2 regions of the Pseudoalteromonas sp. NZS11_1 genome follow, and region 2 is predicted to be linked to the other one. Evidence: predicted binding sites of a transcription regulator. Region 2 holds the regulator's gene; the other holds the start of a gene.
What was found. The regulator NrdR, encoded in region 2, represses ribonucleotide reductase genes. The targets are predictions, from matches to a motif close to AAACACNANATNTNGTGTTT.

Region 1 (15,399 bases), on a different contig from region 2:
TTAACTCTAAAATAGTTAAATCAGGATTTTGAATAAGTGCCAAACAACCGTTCACAACTTCAGTTAAGTTATGTGGTGGTATATTTGTAGCCATACCTACTGCAATACCCGACGAACCATTCACTAATAAATTAGGGACTTTCGTAGGTAACACGTCAGGGATGAACTCAGTGCCGTCGTAGTTAGGAACGAAATCAACCGTTTCTTTTTCAAGATCGGCTAATAACTCATGCGACATTTTTGCCATACGTACTTCTGTATAACGCATTGCCGCTGCTGAATCACCATCAACCGAACCGAAGTTACCTTGGCCATCTACAAGCATATAACGTAGTGAGAATGGCTGAGCCATACGAACTATCGTGTCATAAACTGCACTGTCGCCGTGTGGATGGTATTTACCGATTACGTCACCGACCACACGGGCCGATTTTTTGTAAGGCTTGTTCCAGTCATTACTAAGCTCGTTCATTGCAAACAAAACGCGGCGATGAACAGGTTTTAAGCCGTCACGTACGTCTGGTAATGCACGTCCTACTATTACGCTCATTGCGTAATCTAAGTAGGAGTTTTTTAACTCGTCTTCAATATTGACTGGCAGAATTTCATTGGCGAGATCAGTCATTTGATATCACATTCCTTCAGTATCAGCTCTCAACAACCCGGTATTGGGTATTAAGAGTATTGTTATTATTTCTAACAGCCATGCTATCACAATTAATTTTAATTTACAGGCGCAAAACTTTGCGATTTATCAATTTAGCCCTATATAATGGCCTCAGATTGACGAGGAAGTATTTTATGACCGAACATCAAAATGTAGATCACGCAGAAATAGCAAAATTTGAAGCCATCGCTGAGCGTTGGTGGGACCTAGACGGAGAATTCAAACCTCTTCACGAAATTAACCCGTTACGTTTAGACTTTATAGCAAACAAAACGCAAGGCTTATTCGATAAAGAAACACTCGACGTTGGCTGTGGCGGCGGTATTTTAAGCCAAAGCATGGCGCGTATGGGTGCAAAAGTAACTGGCATCGATATGGGCCAAGAGCCTCTAACCGTTGCTAAGTTGCACAGTTTAGAAACTGGCGTAAATGTAGATTATATAAAAGTGCCTGCAGAAGAGTTTGCAACACAGTACCCTGAGCGCTTTGATGTAATAACGTGTATGGAAATGCTTGAGCACGTTCCCGACCCAGCATCTATCATTCATGCTGTAGCTGCACTTGCCAAACCAGGCGCGGACGTGTTTTTTTCAACCCTGAACAAAACACCTAAAGCATATTTATACGCGATTGTTGGCGCTGAAAAACTCTTAAAAATGGTGCCTGAAGGTACACACGACCATAAAAAGTTTATAAAGCCTGCACAGCTTATTGCATGGGCAGAGCAAGCCGGTTTAAAAGTTCGTGCAAGTACAGGGCTTTCTTATAACCCACTATCAAAGCAATATACGCTCAATAGTGACGTTAGCGTAAATTACATACTTTATTTTGAGAAGTTAGCTTAATGGCTAACTCTCAAGCCCCCCTACCCCTTATTGAGTACGATGCATTTTTATTTGATTTAGACGGCACCCTACTCGACACAGCTGATGATTTAGGTGCCGCTTTAAACGCAGTCCTTATTAGCAATAAAATAGAACCTGTTAGTAGTAATATATACCGTCCTGCGGCATCTAACGGCGCAGGCGCATTATTAGAGGCTGGTTTTAAAGAATTATGGGCTAAACAACCCCAAAGCGAGCTTATAAAGCAATTAGTTGACGAGTACGCCACAAACATAGCAAATCACACACGTTGCTTCAGCGGAGTTGAATCGTTACTTATCGCCCTTGATCAGAAAAAGATCAAATGGGGGATCATGACTAATAAACCAGGGTTTTTAACCGATCCTTTAGTGGCAGCTATTCCCGCATTAAAAAATGCCAGTGTAGTAATAAGTGGCGACACATTAGCTGAAGCTAAGCCATCACCTTTACCACTGCTACATTGTGCAAAGCTTATGCAGGTAGAACCAAGCCGTTGTTTATACATTGGTGATGCACAACGTGACATACAAGCAGGCAAAGCGGCAGGTATGCATACCGCAACGGCACTTTGGGGTTACATCCCAAGTAAAGATGAAGCGATAGGTTGGGAAGCCAATTTTAACTGGCAAAGCCCAATTGATGGTTTTAACCATATATAGTGCTATGTTAATTATTAAACACTATATATTGTGATTGTGTTAGTTTTCACACAAAGCTTGCTGATAAAAAAAGCAGTCAAAATTTATTTTTAAAATGAGTAAATTTAGCAGATCATTAGTTGATTTTTGCATATTTCAACTTAAATGATTGTTCGAAGGTGAGTGTCTACTAACACAAATGCGTTATCCCAAAGTTATCCACAAACAGGGGCAATTATGTCCCTTGCAAAACAACTCAGACCACACTATCTTGTGATCTCTAAATTGAACAACACCAGATATTGTGGCCAAATGTTATTCAATTAAATTCGCCAATACGGTGAAACCTATAATAAATGATTATGTACCTTGCTTCGGCGAGGCATAAAGCATTGGTCAAAATACATAATTCCCAAGGAATACAGGCAAATGAACCAACAGTTATCTGTAAGCAAACGTGACGGGCGCAAAGAGCCTCTTGATCTGGATAAGATCCATCGCGTTATTGAATGGGCCGCCGAAGGTTTAAGCAACGTTTCGGTTTCGCAAGTTGAATTAAAATCGCACATTCAGTTTTACGACGGTATTCGTACTAAAGACATTCACGAAACCATCATTAAAGCAGCAGCGGATCAGATTTCGAAAGAATCGCCTGATTATCAATACTTAGCGGCACGTTTAGCTGTATTCCATTTACGTAAAAAAGCGTATGGTCAATTTGAGCCACCACGTTTATTTGACCACGTAACAAAAATGGTTGGCGATAAACGCTACGATGCTCACTTATTAGTAGATTACACAGAGCAAGAATTAGACGAGCTTGATGCATATCTTGATCATTCTCGCGATCTTAACTTTAGCTACGCGGCTGTAAAACAGCTTGAAGGTAAGTATCTCGTTCAAAACCGTGTATCGGGTGAAATCTACGAAAGTGCACAGTTTTTATATATTTTAGTAGCAGCGAGCTTATTCTCTGACTACCCACGTGAAACACGCGTTTCTTACATTAAGCGCTTTTACGACGCAGTATCGTTATTTAAAATATCTCTACCAACGCCAATTATGTCGGGTGTACGTACACCTACTCGCCAGTTTAGCTCGTGTGTATTAATTGAATGTGGCGATAGCCTTGATTCAATCAATGCAACGTCGTCAGCTATTGTTAAATACGTTTCACAACGCGCAGGTATTGGTATTAATGCTGGTCGAATTCGTGCGCTAGGTAGCCATATTCGTAACGGCGAAGCGTACCACACAGGTTGTATTCCTTTTTATAAGCACTTTCAAACAGCTGTTAAAAGTTGTTCGCAAGGTGGTGTACGTGGCGGCGCTGCAACATTGTTCTACCCGCTTTGGCACCTAGAAGTAGAAAACCTACTTGTACTTAAAAATAACCGTGGTGTAGACGACAACCGCGTTCGTCACCTAGATTACGGCGTACAGTTTAATAAACTAATGTACTCTCGTTTAATTAAAGACGACTACATTACGTTATTTAGCCCATCAGATGTGCCTGGTCTTTACGATGCATTTTTTGAAGACCAAGCTGAGTTTGACGCGCTTTACGTAAAATACGAACAAGACGAATCGATTCGTAAAAAACGCATTAAAGCGATTGAGCTTTTCTCTATGTTTGCGCAAGAGCGTGCAAGTACAGGTCGTATTTATTTACAAAATGTGGATCACTGTAATACACATAGCCCGTTCATTGCTAAAGTTGCGCCTATTCGCCAATCTAACTTATGTTTAGAAATTGCATTGCCAACTAAGCCACTTAATAACGTAAATGACGAAGAAGGCGAAATTGCCCTTTGTACACTGTCTGCGTTTAACTTAGGTGCAATAGAATCACTTGATGAGCTTGAAGAGCTAGCTGAACTTGCAGTACGCGCACTTGATAACTTACTTGATTTCCAAGACTACCCAGTACCAGCTGCTAAAAATGCAACTATGGGTCGTCGTACACTTGGTATAGGCGTGATTAACTACGCATACTACCTAGCTAAAAACGGTAAGCGTTATTCAGATGGCAGCGCAAATGCACTGACTCATAAAACATTTGAAGCGATTCAATACTACTTGATGAAAGCATCAAACGAGCTTGCTAAAGAGCGTGGTGCCTGTCCTAAGTTTAACGAAACAACGTATTCACAAGGCATTATGCCAACAGATACGTACAAACGTGATTTAGATAAAATTTGTGATGAGCCACTTCATCTTGATTGGGATACACTGCGTGCAAATATTAAAGAGCACGGTATGCGTAACTCAACACTAAGTGCGTTAATGCCATCAGAAACATCGTCGCAAATCTCTAATGCAACAAATGGTATTGAGCCACCACGTGGACATATTAGCGTTAAAGCAAGTAAAGACGGTATTTTAAAGCAAGTTGTTCCTGAGTATGAGCGTTTAAAAGATCAATACGAGCTACTGTGGGACATTCCATCAAACGATGGTTACTTGCAGCTTGTTGGTATAATGCAAAAATTTGTAGACCAAACCATTTCTGCAAATACAAATTATGATCCAAACAAGTTCGAAGGCGGTAAAGTACCTATGCAAGTCTTATTAAAAGACTTATTAAGCGCGTACAAACTAGGTGTTAAAACCTTGTACTACCACAATACTCGTGATGGTGCCTCAGATATGCAAGAAGATACTCCAGAAGTGGAAGATGATGATTGTGAAGGCGGCGCGTGTAAAATATAACTGCTGATTTTTATTTTAAGCGGGCATTAAGCCCGCTTTTTCTGATAGTTTTTTGAGTGATAAACATGTCTTATACTACTTTTAGCCGAAACCATAATAACCAAATGCAAGAGCCAATGTTTTTTGGCCAAACTGTAAACGTATCTCGTTACGACCAACAAAAATACCCAATTTTTGAAAAATTAATCGAGAAGCAACTGTCTTTCTTTTGGCGTCCTGAGGAAGTAGATGTAAGTAAAGACCGTTTAGACTTTCAAGCGTTACCCGATCACGAAAAGCATATATTTTTAAGTAACCTAAAATACCAAACTCTACTTGATAGTGTGCAAGGTCGCTCGCCAAACGTTGCCCTACTTCCTATTGTATCGCTACCAGAGCTTGAAACATGGATAGAAACGTGGGCATTTAGTGAAACAATTCACAGCCGCTCATACACGCATATTATCCGTAACGTAACACAAGCACCTGAACTTATTTTTGATGACATTGTTAGCAACGATAAAATTAGCGAACGTGCTGATGCCGTAACTAAATACTACGACGACTTAATCAACTCTGTATCGCTTTACAACTTATACGGTGAAGGCAAACACGAGATTAATGGTAAAACCGTTATCGTGAATTTGTTTGAGCTTAAAAAGAAACTTTACCTTGCAATGATGTCGGTAAATATTCTTGAAGCGATTCGCTTTTACGTAAGTTTTGCATGTTCGTTTGCATTTGCTGAGCGCGAATTGATGGAAGGTAACGCTAAAATCATCAAGCTTATTGCGCGCGATGAAGCACTTCACCTTTCGGGTACTCAGCATATTTTAAACATTATGCAAGACGGTAAAGACGACCCAGAAATGGCGATTGTTGCTGCTCAGTGCCGCGACGAAGCGATTAAAATGTTTGTTGATGCTGCAGAGCAAGAAAAAGAGTGGGCTGAGTATTTATTTAAAGATGGTTCAATGATTGGCTTAAATAAACATATTTTATGTCAGTACGTTGAATACATTACCAATGCACGTATGACTGCGATTGGTTTGCCAGCACAGTTTGAAAATAACAGTAACCCTATCCCATGGATAAACTCATGGTTAGTGTCTGATAACGTGCAAGTAGCGCCTCAAGAAGCAGAAATTAGCTCATACCTTGTTGGTCAAATAGACTCTCAAGTTGATGCATCAGAATTTGGTGATTTTGATTTATAATGAGTGACAAGTCTACTGCAAGTGTAACACTTGCAGAAAACAGCCAGTGTATAGAGTTTACCGCTGGCTGCCCTTCTCTTTTACACTGCTTAGAATCCATGAAAATAGACGTTGCATTCCAATGCCGCGAAGGCTACTGCGGCGCTTGTAGGGCAACGTTAGTATCAGGTAACGTTGAGTACAACGAAGAGCCACTTGCGTTTGTGCGCGAAGGCGAAATACTGTTGTGCTGCTGTAAACCCAATGGCAATGTAAGTATTAATCTGAAATAAGATTAATACTTACATATACCGTTTATTAAGCGCATCAATACTGTGGAACAAACCGGTAATGCCCTGTAATTTTGTAATCAAAAAGCATGTCACTTTTTTGCGGCCCACGCCCAATATTATGCACAATAAGCGGATTATCTGTATCTTGAGATGATTCATTAATCACCATGCCTATATGAGGTAAATTACCTGGTAACATCCACGTTACTATATCGCCGGTTTTATAATCACTCACTTTGTTGGATTTACTTAATACGTTTGCATGGCGCTCAAAGTAAGCTTGTAAATTTGGAACACGTCGGTGGTCTATATTTTTATCAGGCTTACTTAAACCCCAAATACGTTTAGATGGATACAGTGTAAAGTTATTTTGCATGTCTTCATGCACGAGTTTCTGTAAATCGATGCCTAACTTTCTGTAACTTCTGATTATAACGTCGGTACATACCCCAATATTTTTAGGCACATCACCACCTGGGTAAGCAATTGAGTGATAAGCCCCATCGTAGGTAATATTGTGTTTTGTTCGCTCGAGTAAGGCTGATACTATACCTTTTTCAAACGTTACAGCTTGTGCATCAATACACATTAAAGTAAAAAAGCATCCTAACGTTTTGTTCATATAAATTCCTTTAAAATTCTGCGCTAATTACAGAGTATGAGTTACATATTTTGGCACATCTATTTTTTACCACGACTAGCAAATTGATCATCAAGCGGGTATGCCATCTTTTCGAGCGGAGCATGGTGATATCCCTCTCGTTGAATTTCACTAATGTAACGAAGCATAAATGCGTTAGCGCCAAGCTCAAGCCACTGCGCAACATGAACAAGTTCATGAAAATGGACCCTTAAATTAGTAGCGACGTGGGGAAGTATATAATAAGTATATTTATACGTTATACCCGCCGCGTCCATATTGACAAAATCACCTAGGCCCATTTCTCGCAGACCCGCAAAGTCTGGCTTTGGTATTTGGTCTACAACAACGTAATACGCGTTTTTTAAAAGCTCGGTAGGATAAAACCCATAAAATTCATTACTGAATTTATCACAACTCACTTTTTGACTACTGTATTTTAAATTTGTAGCGTCAATCCAATTTTCTATTTGTTCTAGCACAGCTCCTCTCCTAAAGTACAAATGCAACACACCATGTGTAAACCTTAATCTAATATTGTAGTAAGTTTTTTAACCAGCACTTTTAGTATTAACACCTCGCAACTAGCGAAGAAAATAGAACGCATAGAGTATCTAAACAAAAAGCTCTAAATCAAAATTATCATATAAGCATAACCAGTCTATAAACAGTAAAAACCTTTTTTATACTTTTTAAAGTGTTATTATTTGTAACTAAAACAGTAACACTTAAAATCATATATAATTTTACTAATACACTCTTTCGCATGAAAATAATGCGTTTCAGTCCCATTGTCTTACTTGTCATATTAAGTAATACAGCAAATGCTGAAAATATAAAACCGTTCACATCAGATGGCTGTAGTGCTTTTCCGGACGGCACGACAAAAGATAAAAAGTTGTGGCTTGCATGTTGTAAAGCGCATGACTACGCCTACTGGCAAGGTGGCACTTATTGGCAACGTTTAGAAGCAGATAAAGCCTTGCAACAGTGTGTTATTGAAGCCGGCGAAACGAGTATAGCGAACCTTATGCTTGCTGGAGTTCGATTTGGTGGCAGCCCTTATATACCATCGACTTTCAGATGGGGCTATAGTTGGCCCTATCCTAGGTTATATAAAGCATTAACAGCTGATGAAATTAAGCAAATTGTTGCTTTAAAAACGGTATTAACTCAAACCAATTAACACATTGTGAAAAACTGGGTTATGCAAATAATATCAAAAGGAATTGAATCACTATGCTTATACTGCTAAGTATCATTTTAACTTTGTTTCCAACGGTAATATCTTATTTTGTTTCACGTAATTACGCTAAAAAGGCTAAAGCGACTAATAAAGGTGCTTACATCAGAGCAGTGCTTTGGCCTAGTGTTTTCTCGTGGACACTATTTGCTGCTGTTGGGCACGGCGCAATCATCTTCCCCTTACCTTCAACGTTTGCGGTCGTGTTATATGTGTTTCTATATGACGAACGTGGTATCTATTTTCATCCTCACATATTTTTAAGCCCAACGATTCCAATAGCCGTTTATTTAATAAGCTATTTCAAATACAAAAAAGCGGCCAATAAAGAGCTAACGCCCTAGCCCACTGTTGGCTCATAAGTATCTTGTAAGGTCCAAAGCTGCACTTACTCCTGCTGTACACTTCTTTGCTGTGAAACTACAACGTTATTATCTGAATACAATTGTGTAAATAACGGGTCTGGTAAATTAATAAAGCGTCATTACCAAAAATAACGAGTTTACTTATGCACCCAGATATACAAAAAAATCTTAAAGTAAAACCTGCTCACATCGTCTCTTTTATTGTGTTTTTACTAGTTTCAATGTCTACGCTTACCGCTCAGGTATATGCCGCTGATGCTGTATGGCCTTCAAAAACCGCTTACAAATATGCAAATGTAAACGGTAAAAAGATATTTTACCGAGAAGCTGGCATCCAGCATAAGCAAACCATTGTGCTTTTACATGGCTATCCGTCGTCTTCACACAGCTACCGAGAATTGATCCCGCTTTTATCAGGTCGTTATCATGTAATTGCACCCGATTATTTAGGCTCAGGATACAGCGAACGCCCAAACCCAGAAACTCAAAAATATACTTTTGAATTACTAGCTCAATACGTTGAAAGGTTACTAACAACGCTTAAAGTAAAGCGCTACAGCCTATATATACAAGACTTTGGAGCACCTGTAGGCTTTAGAATGTTGTTAAATAACCCTAATAAACTTGATGCACTTATTGTACAAAATGGTAATGCGTATTTAGAGGGGCTAACCCTACCGAGGCAAGCATTTTTTAAAGCCGCGAATGAAGATAGTTCGAAAGCTCAGCAAGATAAAATTTATTCGTTCACGTCTGAACAAGCCATTATTAATAAGCAGTATTTACGAGACGTACAAAGTAACCCTGAAGTGATGAGCCCAGATAGCTGGACGCATGATCTTCACTTTTTACAAACCAAAGCTGATAGAGTAATTCAAGTGCAATTGCTACAAGATTACTACAACAACCTTCTCGACTATCCAAAGTGGCAAGCTTATTTACGCAAGTACCAACCACCAACGTTAATTGTATGGGGTAAGAACGACCCTGCGTTTATAGCCGAAGGCGCTAAAGCATACTTAAAAGATGTACCGAACGCTGAACTGCATTTACTCGATTCAGGGCACTTTAGCGTTGAAGAAAAACCAGTAGAAATTGCAAAGTACATTGTCGATTTTATGAATAACCTAGCTCAATAGTAAGCCTTTTCTTTTGGTTTAGTATTTATAGCAAACATAAAAAAGCGCTGAGGGTATAAACCATCAGCGCTTTATTAAGCTCAAGCTAAATCCACATAAATCACATTTAATATGGATAAGTTATGTATTTAACCTTCTTCTTCAATAAGCGACTCTAGTAGGTCGTGTATTTCAGCTTTAAGCTCTTTGTCTTCAATTTTATTGGCGCTGACTTTAGCATTTTGAAGGTTTTTAATAGCTTCATCTTTTTGGCCAAGCTCAAGCTGTAATGTAGCCATTGAAAAAGAAACCGACGACATGTGATCTTTGTTATTAATCGCAATCGACTTTTCTAATGCTTTTTCGTAAGTAGTAATTGCCTCTTCTAACTCTTCGGTAAAATCAGCTAAAGTTTCCCATTGTACAGGGTGATCTTTTGAAGTGTTTTCGTTTTCAATACAAATAGCTTTTAACTCTGCAAATAACGACTCAAACTTTTCACGGTTATTTTTGTTAGCCGCCGCCATTAAATCTTCTGCTAGATCATGTACCGCTTTATATACTTTTGTATTCATCATCACTGGTTATCCTTTAATGCAGCTAAACTCATTTACTCACTCAATTTAGCTAAAATGTATCATTACAGTCATTATAAAACGTATTTAAACAACTGATTTATTTAATTTGGTGTATAGCGTAATAATACATTAATAATGAACATCGCGTAGGCGTTAAACACTCTGTGATTAAACTTTATCGCAATTACTCTTGGTAAACTTAAACGCTGAATAAACTTGCAACCCAATCCAACGTAAAAATGGTCGTAAACACTTTAAGTGCAATGACAACTGAAAATAATAGGATGATTGCCGCTTTAGCTTTGCTACTTTTAAGATTGTTCCAATACAATAACTTTGCATTAAATTCTGTTTTTAACTTAGTGACAGCCTCTTTCATAATAACGCCCTGCTTAGGTATCTGCACTCAGCAACATTTAACAATCACACAGTTGCTCAAGCGGGGTTTGTAACATTTTTCGCTACCTTTAGAGTAAACCATTAAATAAAACCTGTACTATATAAAATGTAACAAGGGGTTTTAACTTAAGTTATTGTATCTAACTATTGTTTACACACCCAAAAATTAAAGGATGGGTAAATTCAGTAGAGCGTTAATAATAAATTTGGTGCTACACTAATAACTAACTTAAATTCGTTAACAGCCAACTAAATTAGCCAATTATGAAAGAATGCAACCAGTGTGGTAAATGCTGTATTAAATATGGCGGCGGCGATTTAAGCGCAACAAAAGAAGAAATAGATTTATGGGAGCTTTTTAACCCCGAAATTTATGAATACGTTAAAAACAACGAAATTTGGTTTGACCCAAAAACAGGCTTAAGACTTCAAGTGTGCCCATTTTTAGAAATTGCGCCTAAAAAAGATCCTCTCGCTAAAAACATGTATACCTGCAGTATTTACCTCGACCGCCCAGAAGACTGCCGCCACTACCCTAGTCTTATTTCAGAGATGATCCGCGACGAATGCGAAATGATTGAATCTGTAGATATAACAAATCAGACAAGAGCGCAGCATAAACTAGATGCGATAATGATAGATAGCCGCTATTAAATACATAGATTTACCGGCTAGCGCTATGAGTTCTTCGATCAAATAGATAAGTTTCCTATTCACAAACCTATTATTTGAATTTTTATAATATTGGCTTAATCGTCATTTTTTGATTATTCATCGCAAAACACAAAGTTATACTATAACATTGTTGATTCGTTAATTTTGCGGTGTTATATTATATCACAACATAATAACCACGAACCAATATATCCATGACAAAGTTAACATTAATCTCCTCTGCTATTTTTTCTGTTTTATGTTCTCAATCAGCTTTGGCTGCAACCGTTACTGGTAAAGTAATGGATGATAAAAATCAACCAATTAAAAATGCCTCTATCCATGTCCATGGCAAAAACCAAAGCGTTAAAAGTAATGATTTAGGCGAGTTTGCTATCGATATAGATGCAAACAGCCAATTACATATTAGTAAAGACAACTACATAGACTCTCGTATTACTGTTACCGAATCTTCAAATAATCTGTCTGTGTCACTTAAACCAACATCGGTTGAAACAGTGGTTGTTTATGCCTCTGCACTTCATAAGAACAGCCTAGAAATGATATCGCCAGTAAGCGTGCTCTCAGGTGATGAATTAAGAAATAAATCTAAACCAACACTTGGCGAAACTCTTAAAGGTTTACCAGGCGTAAATGCAAGTTACTTTGGCCCTGTATCATCAAGCCCAATTATTCGTGGTTTAGATGGCCCTCGCGTTAAAATTACACAAAATGGATTAGATGCCAGCGATGCGTCGCGTATTGGCCCAGACCACGCGACATCAAGCGACAGCCTAGCGGCAGAGCAAATTGAAGTGTTGCGCGGTCCAAGTACCCTACTTTATGGCTCTGGTGCAATTGGTGGCGTTGTAAACGTGGTTGATAACCGTATTCCTACTAGCAATATCGACGAGCTTACAGGCGCTGCTGAATACAGCCACGATACGGTGTCAAATTCAAACACCGTAGCAGCAAAACTTGAAACAGGTAATGAAGGCTTTAACTTTCATTTTGATGGTACTAAGCGCAGCGGCGATGATTACCAAACACCGACCTTTACTATTGCCGACGATGATGGCGATGTTGAAACCGAAAGCTCGGTAGAAAATACTTTTATTGATAGCGAAACACTCAACTTTGGTACCAGCTATGTTGGCGATCATTTAACGATTGGTTTTTCTTACGGTAATATTGATACTGATTACGGTATTCCTGGGCATGAGCATCATCACGATCACGAAGGTGAAACTGAAGAAGAGCATGCAGAACATGAAGATGAAGCAGCTGAAGAGCCGGTTTACGCACATTTAGAGCAAGATCGCTGGCAAGGGCTTGTAAGTTACGCCCTTCATAATAACTGGATTGAAACCATCAACCTACGTGTTGGCTATACAGATTATTCACACAGCGAAATTGAAGATGGCGAAATTGGTACTACTTTTAAAAATAAAACGACTGAAGCACGTCTAAATGTAGAGCATAAGTTTGCTGATTGGCACGGAATGATGGGCTATCACTACAGCGATTCTGACTACGATGCAATTGGTGAAGAAGCATTTACACCCGCGAGTGTAACTACAACTAACGCATTATATTTACTAGAAGAGCGTGAATTTGGCAACGTGACAATAGAGCTTGGTGCACGTGTAGAAGATTACAAAATTGAAAGCCAAATCACGGCACACGAACATAGCCACGATGAAGTAGAAATAGATCATAGCGACGAAGAGACCATTGGGTACAATAAAAGCTTTACCAATTTAAGCACCTCTGCCGGTGCCATTTGGCAATACAGGCCGGGTCATAGTATTGCGACAAGTATTTCTCATTCAGAACGAGCACCACTTTCGGCAGAGCTTTTATCAAACGGTTTACACATTGCAACTGGCACTTATGAGCTAGGTCTTGGTTACAACATTGAAGATAATGAAGCGCATTTTGAGCCTGAAAATATTAAGCAAGAAACCTCAACAAACCTAGATTTAAGCTTTAGACGTTTTAGCGGAGACTTTGGTTACACCGTTAACTTTTTCTATAACGATATTAAAAACTTTTATTTCCAAGAAAATACGGGTTTAGTTTACGATGAAGAAGATGGTTTAGAATCAGCTATTGGTGCACATGACGATGCTGTTGCGGTTTATCAGTTTACAAGTAAAGACGCAGAGCTTTATGGAATTGAGTTTGACGCACATTACCAAGTAACCCCAAGCGCTATGGTTAAAGTATTTGGTGACTCAACTCGTGCAAAACTAAAAGACGACGAAGGCAACTTACCGCGTATCCCTGCCAATAAATTAGGCTCTGAGTTACAGTACGATTTAGGTGACTTACAACTAACACTGACGGGTACTCATTACTTTGATCAAAACGATGTAACTGCATTTGAAACAAAAACGGACGGCTATACGTTATTTGATGCACAAGCTAATTACCAATTAGGTTTAGGCAGTGTAGATGCACAGCTTTATATAAACGTGGATAACATTACTGATGAGTTAGGCTTTGTGCATAGCTCATTTATTAAAGATAAAGCCCCACTACCTGGCAGAAACTTCCGCTTTGGTGTTCGTGGTTATTTTTAATAATTAAAAATAGTTTTTAGTTTATATATTTACAAACCGCATTTTATTAATGCGGTTTTTTTTATTTTTAGAATATATAATATCAACACGCAGTTATACTTAATCGATTTGAAGGATTAAACCTGATGCTAACTGCGTTAAGAATTTCTGATATACGACTGCATGGATGCTGGAGGTAGAGCAATGCAAGAGCAATTAGTGGTAACAACTAAACAACGAAATTTTTGCCTTGTTATCGACACAATTTTCTTAGCGAAAAGTAGATCACTTAATTAAGCTAATTGGTATAAAACTCTTAAATTACAAACACAAAAAAGCCGTATTCAAATTGAATACGGCTTTTTAAATTCTTAAATTAAAATTTATTTAATTTAAGAAATGATTTCGTGTAGCTCAACATCAAATACAAGCGTTGAGAAAGGTGCGATTGCAGCACCTGCGCCACGTTCACCATAAGCAAGCTCATGAGGAACGTAGATACGCCATTTAGTACCTACAGGCATCATTTGTAATGCTTCAGTCCAGCCTTTGATCACGCCACCAACTGGAAATTCAGCTGGTTGACCGCGCTCGTATGAGCTATCAAACACAGTACCGTTAATAAGTGTACCGTGGTAATCAACACGTACTGTAGACTCAGCTGTTGGCTTTTCGCCTTCGCCAGTTGCTAGTACTTCGTATTGAAGACCAGACTCAGTTACTGTGATTTCAGGACGTTTTGCGTTTTCTTCTAAGAATGAAATACCTTCTGCAGAAAGTACTTTAGACTCTTCTTCACGACGAGCTTGAATCTCTTCGTTTATTTTTTCAAATGCAGCTTGGATCTCTGGGATCTCAACTTGAAATGCGCTACCAGCGTACGCATCTTTCATGCCTTCAAATACTGAATTTAGGTTTAAGCCTTCAAAAGGATTAGACTTAAGTTGCTCACCCATTTGTAAGCCAATACCGTAACTTGCTTTTTCAGCATCTGTAGTAAAATTATCTGACATAATGTGTTTTTCACGTTTTGTTAGTTAAAAGACGCGACTATGCTATCACAAAATAAACCGCGTTTGGGGCTAGTTTTTGCTGAGTTTTAGCTTAATTAGGCCAACAATATAACTACAAAGCGGCAAACTGAATAAAATTCCAACAAGTAGAGGCATTGTTAGTAATCCTGATTCGCCAAACAGTAAAAATGGCACTACAAGCAGCCCTATACAACCAATAAAAACAGAGCCAATAACTGGCCAATGCTTATCGTATTTGGTAATAAGATGGGCAGCTAAAACATTAAAACCAACACCATAAATTAAAGCGGTAATTAATGGATACTCTGGATGAGCGTCTATAGCCATTTTTGCTAATAAGCTAATAGCACTTTGATAGCAGTAACCAAATACCGTCCATAATAAAAGATGTTTTATTAATTTCTGCGAGGTTGGTAGGTTTGTTGCTTTAGTCATTTAGAAACTCCACAAAGC
Region 2 (15,399 bases):
ATCGTTAAAGCAATTTGAACGTGGAATTGCATTAGCAAGTGCTTCATCAGGGAAATTACAGCAAGCAGAACAAAAAGTATCAATTTTGATGGGGAATGGCGAAAAGTCAGTACTTACAAACTTTGATAATGATATGGAATAGCTGTGAGCATAAAAAATCATATTGAACGTGCTCAAAAAGATGTAGTAGCGACCTTACAACAGCATTTTAACCAGCCTCTCGATACAGAAGAAACGGTAAAGAACGCCACCCAGTATGGATTATTTAATGGCGGTAAAAGATTACGTCCATTTTTAGTTTATGCCACAGGTAAAATGCTCGGCGCAAACCATCAAGACTTAAACGTACTTGCTGCTGCAATTGAGTGTATTCATAGCTATTCGTTAGTCCATGATGACTTACCAGCAATGGACGATGACGACTTACGCCGCGGACGCCCTACTTGTCATATAGAGTTTGGCGAGGCAAATGCAATTTTAGCCGGTGATGCTCTTCAAACTCTTGCTTTTGAGCTTATTGCGAATCACAAATTTGAATGCTCATCACAAACACAAGTAAAAATGATTGCTACACTTGCCCACGCATCAGGCCTTCAGGGTATGGTTGGCGGACAAGGCCTTGATATAGCAGCAACTGATAAAGTGATTACCGTACAAGAGCTTGAGCGAATACATAAGCTAAAAACCGGAGCTCTAATTAATTGCGCAATTACACTTGGTGCACTGTGCAGTGAAAAGGCTGATCAACAAACCTTAGAAAATTTAAGTATTTTTGGGTATGCTATAGGGCTAGCATTTCAAGTACACGACGACATTTTAGATGTTGAAGGCGATACAGTTATTTTAGGAAAGCCACAAGGCTCCGATATTGCCGCGAATAAAGCGACATATCCGGCGTTATTAGGTATGCTAGGCGCTAAAGAAAAGGCGCAGAATTTAATACAACAAGCCCATGAAGCGTTAGCAAATATAGATGCTGACACAACACTTCTTGCGTCGCTAGCAAATTACCTAATTGAGCGTGACCACTAATTTTTGCTCATACGTATTGCAATTAGCACTGACATTATTACTCAACATTAATTATTCGTAAAAGCTTTGAATTAATTAATGTTAGCGAAGGATATATATAAAACCATGACACTTGATAGTAGCAAGTATCCATTACTTAATTTGGTTGACGAGCCAGCCCAATTGCGTGACTTAGCGCAAGACAAACTCCCTGCATTTAGCAATGAGCTGCGCGATTATTTACTCAACTCAGTATCGCAAAGTAGCGGTCATCTAGCGTCTGGTTTAGGGACGGTTGAACTAACCGTTGCGCTGCATTATGTTTATAACACTCCAGACGATCGCCTAGTTTGGGATGTGGGTCATCAAGCTTATCCGCATAAAATTCTTACTGGTCGTCGCGAGCAAATGCACACTATTCGCCAAAAAGACGGTTTGCACCCTTTTCCTTTTCGCGATGAAAGCCAATACGATACGTTTAGCGTAGGCCATTCAAGCACCTCTATTTCAGCTGCCTTAGGTATGTCTATTGCTGCACAAAAAGAAGGTAAAGGTCGAAAGTCTGTAGCCATTATTGGTGACGGAGCTATAACCGCAGGCATGGCATTTGAAGCGATGAATCATTTAGGTGATGTAAAATCAGACATGCTTATTATTTTAAATGATAACGAAATGTCGATTTCTGAAAATGTTGGCGCATTAACAAATCACTTTGCTCGAATTTTATCAGGTAGCTTTTATACTAACATTCGTGAAGGTAGTAAAAAGTTACTCTCAGGTGTGCCTCCGGTAAAGCAACTTGCCAGTAAAATGGAAGAGCACATTAAAGGCATGATGATCCCGGGTACCTTCTTTGAAGAATTAGGCCTAAATTACATTGGTCCCATTGATGGTCACGATGTAAACATGCTTGTAGATACATTACGTAATATGCGTAATTTAAAAGGCCCACAGCTTTTACATATAAAAACCCAAAAAGGTAAGGGCTACAAACCGGCTGAAGCCGATCCTATTGGCTATCATGGTGTACCAAAATTCGATCCGAGCACAACTAGCCTACCTAAATCTAAACCTAGTGCTGCTACTTTTTCAAAAGTATTCGGCGATTGGTTATGTGATATGGCCGAACAAGACAGTAAGTTAATGGCTATCACGCCTGCAATGCGCGAAGGTTCAGGCATGGTACGTTTTTCTAAAGAGCATCCAGATCAATACTTTGATGTAGCTATTGCTGAGCAGCATGCCGTTACTTTAGCCGCTGGCTTTGCCTGTGAAGGTTTAAAACCTGTTGTTGCTATTTACTCAAGCTTTTTACAACGTGCGTATGACCAATTAATACATGATGTTGCACTGCAAAACTTACCTGTATTATTTGCCATTGACCGCGCTGGTATTGTGGGAGCCGATGGTGAAACTCACCAAGGTGCGTACGATTTAAGCTTTATGCGCTGCATTCCAAATATGGTAATTATGGCACCAAGCGATACCAACGAGTGCCGTCAAATGCTGTATACCGGCTATAAAGCAAATTGCCCAGTTGCTGTTCGTTACCCTCGCGGTAGTGCAGGTACTGCAGACATTGAAAGCACTATGCAACTGCTTGAAATAGGTAAGGCAGATACAATTAAGAAAGGCAGTAAAATTGCCATTTTATCGTTCGGTACATTACTTGAAAATGCACAGCTTGCTGCAGATGAATTAGATGCAACGCTTGTTAATATGCGCTTTATTAAACCACTTGATACCGCACTTTTAAATGAGCTTGCAACTAGCCACGATGTAATTGTTACGCTTGAAGATAATGCGATTGCTGGCGGTGCCGGCTCTGCAGTTAACGAATTCTTAGCAACGCAAAAAGCTGATATTAATATCCTTAACTTAGGTATTCCTGATGAGTTTATTAAACACGGCACCCAAGATGAAATGCACAATGAAATGGGGTTAGGCGAGCAAGGAATATTAACCGCTATTAAAGCGTTCATTAATTAACTTCCTATACATCTAAAGTTGAGCATATTAAGAAAGGAGCCTAGGCTCCTTTTTTAATATCAAATATTGCTGATCAGCGCATCCACACTTTAATATCAGCTAGGCCATTGCTTTGTAAAATACCTAATTGTTGATCAACGTTAGAATTTTGTTCAAACTCAAATGCATCAAGCTGATCATCAAACGTAATATTTGCAACACCATCACCACCGCGCTTTTTAACTTGGTGCAATGAAATATCAGCTAGGTTAATAGATGTTTCCCAGCTAATTACCTGCCCACCCAAAAGTGGTAATGGATAAAATGACCAACCAATTGATGCCGTGATATTAGTTGTTTTTCCATTTGGTAATTGGAATGAATTAGCCGCTATTACTTTACAAAGATCTGAAGCATAGCTGTCTATTTTATTGCATTTAAAATCACGTAATAATAGTAAAAACTCATCACCACTCCAACGTGCCACATAGTCAGAACCCTGCGTACGCGAATTTAATAATGCAGCCATTTGCTGTAAGCAGCTATCACCTGCAATTGGGCCATAGGCATCATTAATACGGCTGAAATTATCAAAGTTAATAATTACCAGCACCAGTGACTTGCCTTGTGCCTGCAGCGATTGTGAATTACGTTGAAAGTGTTCAATATCTTTAGGGAGTTGATCAAACAAAAAGCGACGGCTACGCAGCCCTGTTAGCTCATCTGAGTGACTAACTAATTTAAGCTGTGAATTCACTTGGCCTAATTTATCATTAGCTTGACGAAGCTCTAAGGTGCGCTCGGTGATCAAGCCCTCTAATGCTTCTTGTTTTCTACGCTCTTGCGCTCTAAACACCCAAAAAATAAGGTAGAAAAGCAAAATAAAGCCACTGGTAATTAAAAGCCTAAAGTAAATAGTTTCGTCAAAGCGCTCAGGCACTACAAAACCGTATTCTACTTCTTGCGCTTTAGTCCAGTCTTCACCTTGGCGCTTCGCTTCTAATTGAAACAAAAACGAGCCTGGAGGCAAGTTAGTATAAATAGCTTCACGTCGCGTATTAGCATAGCGCCAGTCACTATCTAAGCCACTTAGTTTATATCTAAATTCAATACTGTTTGGTGCATAGTAATCAATAGCTGTGTAAGTTAGCGTTATATCACGCTCGTCTGTTTCTAATGATGGTTTTTTACCAAGCGCAGCGGTGGTTAAATGACGAAGTGGTGTTGTTATTGTTTCTATTGTTGGCTTTAATGCAAGCACACCAAATAGCTCTACATTTTTAGGTATTTCAACAACACCTTGTAAGCTTGGGTACCAAATAGAATTGCCGGTGTCTGCTACCGCATCATGCCCAAGTCCACTACAACATTGATTCGCTTTACCATCGAGTTGACGGTCAAAAGATGAAATCACTTCTTCAACTTTTAAGCTTTTTATCTCTGTTTTAAATTGCTCTACAGGCATTCTGTAAACACCTTTCATGGTGCTTACCCAAACATGTTTTAACTTTTCATCATATTCTAGGCTAAATATAGACCCATACGGTAAACCATTAGCTGCATCGAGTTGACGCCACTGCCCTTGCGTACTTCTGTAAAAAAGCCCATCGTTAAGAGAGCCGATTAAAATACCCACGCCATCTATATGTAGCACGCTAGTTACGTATGCACTTTCAAGTGTTGTTTGGTCACCAATTTTTTCAATGCCACGGTCTGTAAAGTAATATGCGCCTTTACTAGTGCCAATCACACCAAAGTTTGTTTTATCCAATACGTAGGTAATAAACTTACTACCTAAAAAAGCGTTATATGCAAAAGGCGTTAAACCAGCATAATTTAATCGATATAAACCGCGTCCGGTGCCAATCCAAAAACCGCCTTTACTAGAGCGACTTATTGCAAATACCGGGTTATCGCGAAGCGCTCGACCAGGGACGGTATAGAGTGTCTTGTTTTCAAAAACAAATAAGCCGCGCCCCGTGGCTATATATAATCGTTCACCATCGAATTGTAGATCGTGTACTGACGCGTATCCATATTTACTACTTGGAACTAAATTAATAAAACTTTTATCTAAATCGAAATAACCGATGCCGCTTTTGTTAGCAACCCACAGTTTTCCATCTGGAGCTTGGCTAATAGCCATAACAGACTCGGTCATATCTGAAACTGCTGAATGCCTTTCTACCCGCCCTTCATGGGCAAGCCATAAGCCTTCACTAAAACTTGCTAACCAAACGTTATTTTTATCATCTCTAAAAATATCAGCAAACCATATGCTTTGATCAAGTTGGCTTGGCTCTACCCATTGCCACTCACCGGTTTTATCTCTAAATAATAAACGTCCATAAGTCGAAACCCATAAGCCACCATCGGTATCACTCATAAACTTATAAACGGCTGAGTTATTTGCATTAGGTAAAGGAAAAGGTCTTAGTTCGTCATCTAAATCTAAAAAGTATGCACCTAGCTCAGAGGCTATATACAAATTACCGTTTAAGAATGATAAATCGTGCACTATGGTTTGCGCTAAGCGCTCTGGTAACGATATTTTAGCGGTAAGCTCTAAACGTAGTTTAGAGAAATCTGATGAGTTTTTAGTAAGGCGTAATAAATGACGATCATTAACCAGCCAAATACCTTCAGGAGAGAGTGCCATTTGGCTAACAGAGCCAACAATTTGGGTAATTACGGTAGCATTAACAATAGGTAGGGGACCATTTACTTGAGTGCGTAAATCAACTTGCCCTCTATCTACATAGTATAAACCATTAGCCGCAATCCATATGCTGCCTTTAGAGTCCTCAAGAATATCTCTTACTGGACCTTTAATATTAAACTCTTGTGCTGCAAATGTGGCAGGATTAATAACTACCAAGCCACTTTTAGTACCTACCCACAATAAGCCACTAGAATCGACTAAAAGTTTATTAATACCATTACTAGGCAAGAACGGGCTATTTTGCGTGTTGTAGTTTGTAAACGTTGTGCCATCAAAACGGCTTAAGCCAAACTGAGTACCAAGCCACATATAGCCTTGCTGGTCTTGTACTACGCTTTTAAGTGATTGCGAAGGTAGACCATCTTTTATATTCCATTGCTTAACTACGTAATCACTAATTGAAGCCCAACTTGGTGTCGCGCACAACATCAGTACACAAACCAGTAAAAATCGCATCATATTGCTGCCACCTAGTTAAACAAATCAAATATAAAAAATTAAAAGGGTAGTAAACCCACTTTTATTAGCGCCTGTAAGCATATAAGCGAAAAAACGCCCGCAAGTATATCATCGGCCATAATACCTAAACCACCATGTACTCGTTTGTCTAGCATACGGATTGGGCCAGGTTTTGCTATATCAAAAAAGCGAAATAACAAAAAACCAACGAGTAATGTTTGCCAGCTAAGTGCTGCACCAATCATTGTAATGTAATAGCCTGCCACTTCATCCCATACAATAGCAGGATGGTCGTGCACGCCTAAATCATCAGCCGTTTTACCGCAGGCCCATATACCAAATATACTGATCACTACGGCAAATACAATTTGCAACCATAGCGGATAATACATAGTCATAAAAATGAATGGCAGTGCAGCAAAAGTGCCAAATGTACCAGGTGCTTTAGGGGCTAACCCAGTACCAAAACCCAAACCAAAAAACTGATGTGGGCGCTTTAAATTAAACTTTCGGTTTTTGTTCAAACCAGCTCCTTTGCAAAATGCTCAAAACCTTGCTGCTTAAAATCAAACTTTTCACCGTTGTGTAAAAGTTCAATTTGACCATCGCCACTTTTGATTTGGCCTATGCATGTTGCATCTACACCATACTGGCGTAGTTTTATTTCTAGCATACTTTTATTGCTATCAGGTACAGTAAAAATTAATTCGTAATCATCACCGTAACTGAGAATAAATGGCAGCTGCTGATTAAAATCAAGGCTTGCTTGCATTGCATCTGAAGTCGGAATACTTTCAATATTCACAACTGCATTTACTTGCGACATATCAAGTATATGGCTTAAATCAGCAATTAAACCATCCGATACATCAATAGCCGATGATGCAAGGCCTCGCAATACCTGTCCTGCAGCAACACGCGGTGTTGGAAAGTCAAAGCGCTTATTTAAGTACTTTAAATGTTCTGGCTCAATACTTATACCTTGTTTGCGAGACTCAATTGCAAGTCCAGCGTCACCTAGCGGACCTGTAACATAAATCCAATCACCCACTTTCGCACCACTACGGCGAAGTGCAGTACCTTCTGGTACAGTCCCTTTTGCACAAATAGTGATAGTTAATGGGCCTTGCGTGGTATCGCCACCTATAATTTGCACATTAAAGTATTCTGCAATTTCATGCATGCCTTCAGTAAACTCTTCAATCCACTGTGGGTCAATACTTGGCAAGGTTAACGCAACTGAAACCCATGTTGGCTCAGCGCCCATTGCCGCTAAGTCACTTAAATTAACAGCAAGCGCTCTGTGACCTAATGCACGAGGGGAAATATCATCAAAAAAGTGTACGCCAGCAACAAGAGTATCTGTTGTAACGGCAAGTTGGCAGTTTTGTGGAACGGTTACTAAAGCGCAATCATCCCCTATACCTAGGTTTACATCACGACGGGTGATCCCGCGACCTTTAAAGTAGCGGTTAATTAATTCAAATTCCTTCATACACAAAAAAGCCGGCCTATGCCGGCTCCCCTCTTTAACGGTTTACTTACTTGCGTAAATGCTTAACAGCTTTATCAAGTACACCGTTTACAAATTTATGGCTGTCTTCAGCGCCAAATATTTTGGCCAGCTCAATACCTTCGTTGATAGCAACTTTATAAGGTACATCTTCACGGAACTTAAGCTCATAGCTGCTTAAACGTAAAATTGCGCGCTCAACCATATCTAAGTCATTAAACGGACGTGTTAAATGTGGTGATACAGCTTCGTCTAGTTGCTTATAATTTACAGCAACACCCGTCGCTAAATCTTTAAAGTATTCAACATCAATTTTAGTAACGTCTGTTTCGATCAACATTTGTTGTTCGATATCGGCAATTAAATTGCCACTTATTTGCCAAGAATAAACGGCTTGGAGTGCTAAGATACGTGCTTTACGTCTTGCTGCTGGTTTCACAAAAATTCCTTAAACTTAAATTTTATCTAACACATTAACCATTTCAAGCGCGCCTAAAGCAGCTTCGCCGCCTTTATTGCCCATTTTGGTGCCAGCACGCTCAATTGCTTGTTCAATGCTTTCTGTGGTTAATACGCCAAATGCAACCGGGATATCATACTCAAGTGATACTTGCGCAAGACCTTTGTTTGATTCGCCAGCAACTAGGTCAAAGTGTGGTGTACCACCTCTGATCACTACGCCTAATGCGATGATTGCATCATACTCTTTTTTTGCCGCAACGCGTTTAGCCGCTAAAGGTAATTCTACCGCGCCTGGTACATAAATAACGGTAATGTCGTCATCAGATACGCCACCAGTGCGTTTTAGCTCATCAACAGCACCTGCAAGGAGGCTGCTACCGATAAAGTCATTAAAACGAGAAATGACAATGGCAAACTTTTTGCCAGGAGCGTACTTACTACCTTCAATAATTTTCATTTGATAACCCTAAAAATAAGTTCAAGCGGTTGCGATTGCGCAAAAATTGCTGCGCATCATACCATAAAAATAAAATAATAGCCTAGTTTAAGCGTGATGCTTATTGTGGCTCAACATAATCAACAACTTCTAAATGAAAGCCCGAAAGTGCATGGTACTTTTTAGGGCGACTCATTAATCGCATTTGTTTAATTCCAAGATCTGCAAGTATTTGCGAACCTACGCCAACAGTACGAGAGGTACCTTTGAATTTACGTGGCGTAACGCTTTCGCCAGCATCAGCTGCTGCAAATGCTTTCACAGTTGCCTCTAACTCTTCAGTGCTTTCTTGCTTACCTAAAATAACTAAAGCACCTTCATTTTTAGCGATATAAGCCATTGCTTCTGAAAGGCCCCAACTACGGTCAGCACTTCTATCTGAAAGTAGGATATCGTTAAAGGTACTTTGCAAATGTACACGTACATTTGTCGGTTCTTGCTCTTTTATATCGCCTTTAAGCAATACGTAATGTAATTGGCCGTCAATTGTGTCTTTGTAAGTAACTAAATCAAATTCACCGTGAATAGTTGGTAACTTACATTTTGCAACTTGCTCAATTGTTGTTTCATTTAAGTTACGGTATTCGATTAAATCAGCAATAGTACCAATTTTAATATCATGCTCTTTCGCAAAAACTTCTAAATCAGGGCGACGCGCCATGGTGCCATCGGCATTAAGTATTTCAACAATAACAGATGATGCTTCAAGCCCAGCTAAACGCGCTAAATCACAGCCAGCCTCAGTATGTCCTGCGCGAGTTAATACGCCGCCAGGTTGTGCCATAATTGGAAAAATATGACCAGGCTGAACAATATCACTTGGTACTGCGCCTTTAGCTATAGCCGCTTGCACTGTACGCGCTCTATCTGCTGCTGAAATACCTGTAGTAACACCCTTTGATGCTTCTATCGACATTGTAAAGTTAGTCGAAAATGCAGCACCATTATTTTTAACCATTAAAGGTAAATCAAGTTGCTCACAACGCTCTTGCGTCATAGTTAAACAAATTAAGCCACGGCCATGAGTGGCCATAAAATTAATAGCCTCTGCGCTAATATGCTCTGCGGCGATAATTAAATCACCTTCATTTTCTCTATCTTCATCATCCATTAAAATAACCATTTTACCGGCTTTAATGTCGTCTATGATTTCTTGTGCGCTGTGTAAATTCATAAATTTGCTCGTATAAGTTATCTGTTTCGTTATTTAATAAAACCCGCTTTAGCGAGTAAGCTCATCGAAATATCAGAGCCCGTTGGTTGCTCTGCACCTTTTATAAGGCGCTCTAAATAACGTGCAATTTGATCGACTTCTAAATTAACTTGAGTGCCTACTTTAAAGTGAGCAATTGTGGTTTGCTCACTCGTATGTGGGACAATTGTTAATTTGAATTTATTACCTTCTACAGCGTTTACTGTCAGGCTTATACCATCAATACATACCGAACCTTTGTACGGGATGTATTTCATTAAATTTTCTTCGGTTGTAAGCCAATATTCTGTTGCTCGAGCGTTTGCTGTAATGCTTGTAATAGTTGCTATGCCATCAACATGGCCAGATACTAAATGACCGCCTAAACGCGAAACAGGTTGCATGGCTTTTTCAAGATTCACCGTTTGCCCTAAAGCATAGTGAGCAAAACCGGTTAAACCAATCGTCTCGTTAGATAAATCAGCACTAAAACCGTCAATATGTTTATCAACTACGGTTAAGCAAACGCCATTGGTTGCAATGCTGTCGCCTAGCTTTACGTCTTCCATATCAAGGTCAGCACTTTGGATACGAATGGCTAAGTCGCCTTGTTTTTTTTGTAATAAAGCAATTTTGCCTGTGGCTTCTATTATCCCAGTAAACATAGCGCTACTCTTTTTATTAAGTGATTTTAATGAGTTTTTAACGCGGTGATACGTAAATCGTCACCAATGCGCGCACATTCATTAAATGTTAAATCAACGGTGTTTTGCATACTCGTCAATTCAGGAAAATTAACTAAACTTTTTGCATCATGGCCCATTAATTTAGGCGCCAAATAAAAAACAAACTCGTCAACTAAATCAAGCTCTGTCATTTTACCAGCAAGTGTTGCTCCGCTCTCAAGCCAAACATTATTAAACTGCAGTTGCCCAAGCTTTTCTAAAACAGCCTGTAAATCAACTTTGCCGTTACTTTCACTTACTTCAATATGCTTTACAAAATGCGGCCATTGCAGTGATTTATCAACCTTAGTCGTAAATATTATTACATCACTTTGGATTTTAAATAAAGCAAGGTTGGGCGTTAAACGATTCTGTGAATCAATTATAACACGCACGGGCTGGCGAAGCGGTAAATCGGTAGGTAGCGTGCAAGGCAACTCGCTTAGTCGCACATTAAGTTTAGCATCGTCTACTAACACGGTATCGGCACCGGTTAAAATAGCGCAGCTTTGCGCTCGATATAATTGTACGTCTTGGCGAGCAGCGGGACTTGTGATCCACTTACTTTGCCCATTTTTAAGCGCTGTTTTACCATCTATGCTTGCTGCCATTTTACAGGTCACATAAGGTAAGCCTTGTTCCATTCGCTTAAAAAAGCCAACGTTAAGTGCGCGAGATTGTGATTCAAGTAATCCATAAGCAACTTCAATACCGGCATCGCTCAGTATTTTAAGGCCTTTGCCTGCAACTTGTGGGTTTGTATCAACCATAGCGGCGATTACTTTTACAACGCCCGCCTTTTTTAAGCCTTCAGCACACGGTGGCGTACGCCCATAATGACTACACGGTTCAAGCGTTACATAAGCCGTTGCACCTTTTGCATTATTGCCAGCTATTGCCAGTGCATTTACTTCAGCATGACCTTGACCAGCTAATTGATGAAAACCCTCACCAATTATTTGATTATTTTTAACTAATACACAGCCAACATTAGGGTTAGGCGTGGTAGTAAAACGGCCTTTTTTGGCAAGCTCTATGGCGCGTGCCATATACATTTCATCATGTTCGGTAAAAGGAACTTGGTTCAGCATTTATTATACCAATTGCGTTAAATAAGTGGTCTATTATAGCGCTAAGAAAATAGCGCAATAACAAGGCGAAAATTATGACATATAGTTGTTCTATATAAATAATTTTTAACGCAGTGAGTGCGCTATTTAATGCGATAGAATGATCATGTTTTTAATAAAATTGGTATTACTCCCCTAAGCGGGCAATTTCTTCGCCAAATTCGCGTATATCTTCAAACGAGCGATAAACAGAGGCAAACCTTACGTACGCTACTTTATCGAGCTTTTTGAGGGCTTCCATAATGCATTCACCCACCAAATGGCTTGAAATTTCTCGCTCACCCGTTGCGCGTAGTTGCGATTTTATTATATTCACTACTTCGTCTACTTGCTCTGTGCTCACTGGGCGTTTTTCGAGTGCGCGATTTAAGCCATTTAATAATTTATCTTCGTTAAATGGTTCGCGGCTGCCGTCTTGTTTAATAACACGAGGCATAACCAGTTCAGCGCCTTCAAATGTAGTAAAGCGCTCGTGGCAGTCGTTACACTCACGACGCCTGCGAACTTGATGGCCTCCGCCAACAAGGCGTGAGTCAATAACTTTAGTATCTTTTGCGGTACAAAATGGACAATGCATAGCTCGGTACTTCCGTTTTAAAACAAAAAAGACCGCTAAATAGCGGTCTTTTATCTTAGCAAAAATTAGGGCTTATGTGCTCTAAATTACTGCCGCTTATGCAATTAAGCGTAAACAGGTAATTTTGCACAAATTGCTTTTACTTTTTCTTTAACTTGCGCCTGTACAGATTCATCAGTGATGTTATCTAGTACGTCACAAATCCAGCCAGCAAGCTCTTTTGATTCTACTTCAGTAAAACCACGGCGAGTAATTGCAGGAGAACCAATACGCAAACCAGATGTTACAAATGGTGAGCGTGGATCGTTCGGTACTGAGTTTTTATTAACTGTGATGTTAGCGTTGCCTAGGGCAGCATCTGCATCTTTACCAGTGATATCTTTATCGATTAAATCAAGTAAAAATAAGTGGTTTTCAGTTTTGTCAGAAACGATTTTGTAGCCGCGCTCTTGCATTACAGCAACCATTACTTTTGCGTTTTTAACAACTTGTGTTTGGTATACTTTAAACTCTGGTTGAAGTGCTTCTTTAAATGCCACTGCTTTTGCTGCAATAACATGACATAAAGGACCGCCTTGGCCACCAGGGAAAACAGCGCTGTTAAGCTTTTTGTAGATTGCTTCATCGCCACATGCAGAAATAATCAAACCACCACGAGGGCCTGCAAGTGTTTTATGCGTAGTTGTAGTTACAACGTGTGCATGAGGAACAGGGCTTGGGTAAACGCCTGCCGCAATTAAACCCGCAACGTGAGCCATGTCAACAAACAGATAAGCACCGATTTTGTCAGCAATTTCACGGAACTTAGCCCAATCAACAATACCTGAGTACGCTGAGAAACCACCAATAATCATTTTTGGTTTGTGCTCAAGTGCTAGTGCTTCAACTTGTGCGTAATCAATTTCGCCAGTTGCTTCATCTAGTCCGTATTGGATTGCATTGTAAAGCTTACCAGAGAAGCTTACGTGAGAACCGTGAGTTAAGTGACCACCATGAGCTAAGCTCATACCTAATACAGTATCGCCAGCGTCTAATAATGCTAGAAAAACAGCTGCATTAGCTTGCGAACCAGCATGTGGCTGTACGTTTGCGTAGTCAGAACCAAATAATTCGTTAGCACGGTCAATTGCTAATTGCTCAACAACATCTACATGCTCACAACCGCCATAATAACGTTTGCCTGGGTAACCTTCTGCGTATTTGTTTGTAAGCTGTGAACCCTGCGCTTCTAGTACGCGTGGGCTACAGTAGTTTTCTGAAGCGATTAGTTCGATATGCTCTTCTTGGCGAGCAGTTTCTTTGGTTATCGCGTCAAATAACTCTGGATCAAAATCCGAAATATTCATGCTACGTTCTAACATTGGGGTCTCCTAGGGCAACGTGTATGGTGTTTTTTAGAGGCTTTATTGTACGCTTTAAACGACTCTTTGCCTACGCTCTTAAGTTGAGGATATTTAAACAGGGATTGAAACTATTTCACAGCTCTTTTAAGATGATATTTTTTTATAAAGCCATAATAATTTTAAATGAATTATATTTACTACATTTAATTAGTAAATATAACTAAGTGTATTCATCCGTATAAAGTTATAAAAAAAGCGGCTCAAGCCGCTTTTCCTTTTAATTTAACTTAGCCTAATTTAGCGAGCATTTCGGTACGTAACGCGTCGTAATCGGCGTTCATATCGCTTGCTAGGCATGGTTTTGCTAGTGCATCAGCAAGTGGTTTTGGCATACCTAATTCAATATTTAGAATACCCTCTACGCTTTCTTTAAACTTAGCAGGATGAGCTGTCGCTAAAAAGATACCCGCTGCACCAGGTGCACGATTTTCAACAAGACCTTGGTAAGCAATAGCAGTATGAGGCTCTGCAACATAGCCAGTTTGTTGAATTTTTTTCATCACGGCTTGCGTGTCTTGCTCGTTTACGCTTGTTGAATAAAAATTATCGTAGCTAAACCAGTTATTATCTAACATTGTTTGTACACGCGGCCAATTGTTTGGCTTACTTACATCCATCGCATTTGAAAGCGACTCAAGCGTTGCGTTTGGCGTCCAGTTTTTATCAAGCATAAAGCGCGGCACAGTATCATTTTGATTTGTTGTTGCACTTAATTTGCCAACAGGTAAACCAATAACCGCACCAATCATTGCGGCGCACACATTACCAAAATTACCACTTGGCACTGATATATGCGCTGTTGCGCGCTTTTCTTTTGGTAGCAGTGCAATGGCTTCAAAGTAGTAACAAACCTGAGCAACTAAACGGCTAATATTAATTGAATTAGCTGAGTTAAGCCCAAGTGTTGATTTAACTTCTTCATCTAAAAAGGCATTTTTAACTAGCTCTTGGCAATCATCAAAGCTGCCCTCAACTGCATAACAATGAATATTGTTACCTAGCGTAGTAAATAGCTTTTGCTGAGCAAGTGAAATTTTGCCTTTAGGGTATAAAATAACAACATCGATATTTGGTTTATTGTAAAAAGCATGCGCTACAGCTGCACCGGTATCGCCCGATGTTGCTGTTAAAATAGTTACTTTCTCGTCTTTATTAAACTGCGTTAAACACTCTGCCATAAAGCGACCACCAAAGTCTTTAAACGCAAGTGTAGGACCATGAAACAGTTCTAAACAGTATGTGTTCTCTTCAACTTCCACCAGCTTTACTGGAAAGTTAAATGCATTTTTAACCATTTGTGCCACGGTATCGCTTGGTAACTCATCACCAATTAGGTGAGATAATATTTTGCCGCTGCGCGTAACAAAGTCCATATCAAGCAATGCATCAACATCGGACAGTGGGGCTAGTGATTCTGGGAAAAACACACCTTGGTTACGACCCAAACCTGTTTTTACGGCTTCAACGAACGACACTTTTTGTGAGCTATCTTTTAAATTATGTAATTGCATGACTAACTATCCTATAAAACTGTTAATTGACGCGTGCCGTCGTTATCTAATTTACAAATGTGGCAAAAGCCTTGCTCGTTAATGTAATTGGTTTCTAACCACTGCGCGCATTGCTGTGCAGCTTCAAGTGTTTTACACACACTAAATAAGGTTGGTCCTGCGCCCGAAATACTGACTATTTCAGCGCCCAGTGCTGGCAAGCTTGCTTTGGCTTCACTAAAACCTTTTAT

Region 1: a site for NrdR is predicted at 2,462-2,481, ahead of nrdA (class 1a ribonucleoside-diphosphate reductase subunit alpha). Genes of this name have one in related genera too.

Annotation. Positions count from the first base shown of each region.
Region 1 is NZ_JADYXK010000007.1:49,794-65,192, forward strand. It holds gene gyrA (DNA topoisomerase (ATP-hydrolyzing) subunit A) at 1-625, opposite strand, end outside; gene ubiG (bifunctional 2-polyprenyl-6-hydroxyphenol methylase/3-demethylubiquinol 3-O-methyltransferase UbiG) at 802-1,512, shown strand; gene I6F44_RS07525 (HAD family hydrolase) at 1,512-2,192, shown strand; gene nrdA (class 1a ribonucleoside-diphosphate reductase subunit alpha) at 2,601-4,883, shown strand; gene nrdB (class Ia ribonucleoside-diphosphate reductase subunit beta) at 4,949-6,079, shown strand; gene yfaE (class I ribonucleotide reductase maintenance protein YfaE) at 6,079-6,351, shown strand; gene I6F44_RS07545 (DUF1287 domain-containing protein) at 6,386-6,940, opposite strand; partial or broken gene I6F44_RS07550 (hypothetical protein) at 7,001-7,473, opposite strand; gene I6F44_RS07555 (hypothetical protein) at 7,767-8,177, shown strand; gene I6F44_RS07560 (hypothetical protein) at 8,231-8,578, shown strand; gene I6F44_RS07565 (alpha/beta fold hydrolase) at 8,743-9,738, shown strand; gene I6F44_RS07570 (hypothetical protein) at 9,867-10,295, opposite strand; gene I6F44_RS07575 (hypothetical protein) at 10,495-10,674, opposite strand; gene I6F44_RS07580 (YkgJ family cysteine cluster protein) at 10,959-11,348, shown strand; gene I6F44_RS07585 (TonB-dependent receptor) at 11,564-13,933, shown strand; gene I6F44_RS07590 (FKBP-type peptidyl-prolyl cis-trans isomerase) at 14,305-14,925, opposite strand; gene I6F44_RS07595 (hypothetical protein) at 14,995-15,381, opposite strand.
Region 2 is NZ_JADYXK010000026.1:42,802-58,200, reverse strand. It holds gene I6F44_RS16135 (exodeoxyribonuclease VII small subunit) at 1-142, shown strand, start outside; gene ispA ((2E,6E)-farnesyl diphosphate synthase) at 145-1,032, shown strand; gene dxs (1-deoxy-D-xylulose-5-phosphate synthase) at 1,138-3,000, shown strand; gene I6F44_RS16120 (ligand-binding sensor domain-containing diguanylate cyclase) at 3,074-6,160, opposite strand; gene I6F44_RS16115 (phosphatidylglycerophosphatase A family protein) at 6,199-6,684, opposite strand; gene thiL (thiamine-phosphate kinase) at 6,681-7,655, opposite strand; gene nusB (transcription antitermination factor NusB) at 7,702-8,112, opposite strand; gene ribH (6,7-dimethyl-8-ribityllumazine synthase) at 8,128-8,592, opposite strand; gene ribBA (bifunctional 3,4-dihydroxy-2-butanone-4-phosphate synthase/GTP cyclohydrolase II) at 8,693-9,805, opposite strand; gene I6F44_RS16090 (riboflavin synthase) at 9,835-10,488, opposite strand; gene ribD (bifunctional diaminohydroxyphosphoribosylaminopyrimidine deaminase/5-amino-6-(5-phosphoribosylamino)uracil reductase RibD) at 10,515-11,639, opposite strand; gene nrdR (transcriptional regulator NrdR) at 11,806-12,255, opposite strand; gene glyA (serine hydroxymethyltransferase) at 12,360-13,616, opposite strand; gene thrC (threonine synthase) at 13,886-15,169, opposite strand; gene thrB (homoserine kinase) at 15,181-15,399, opposite strand, start outside.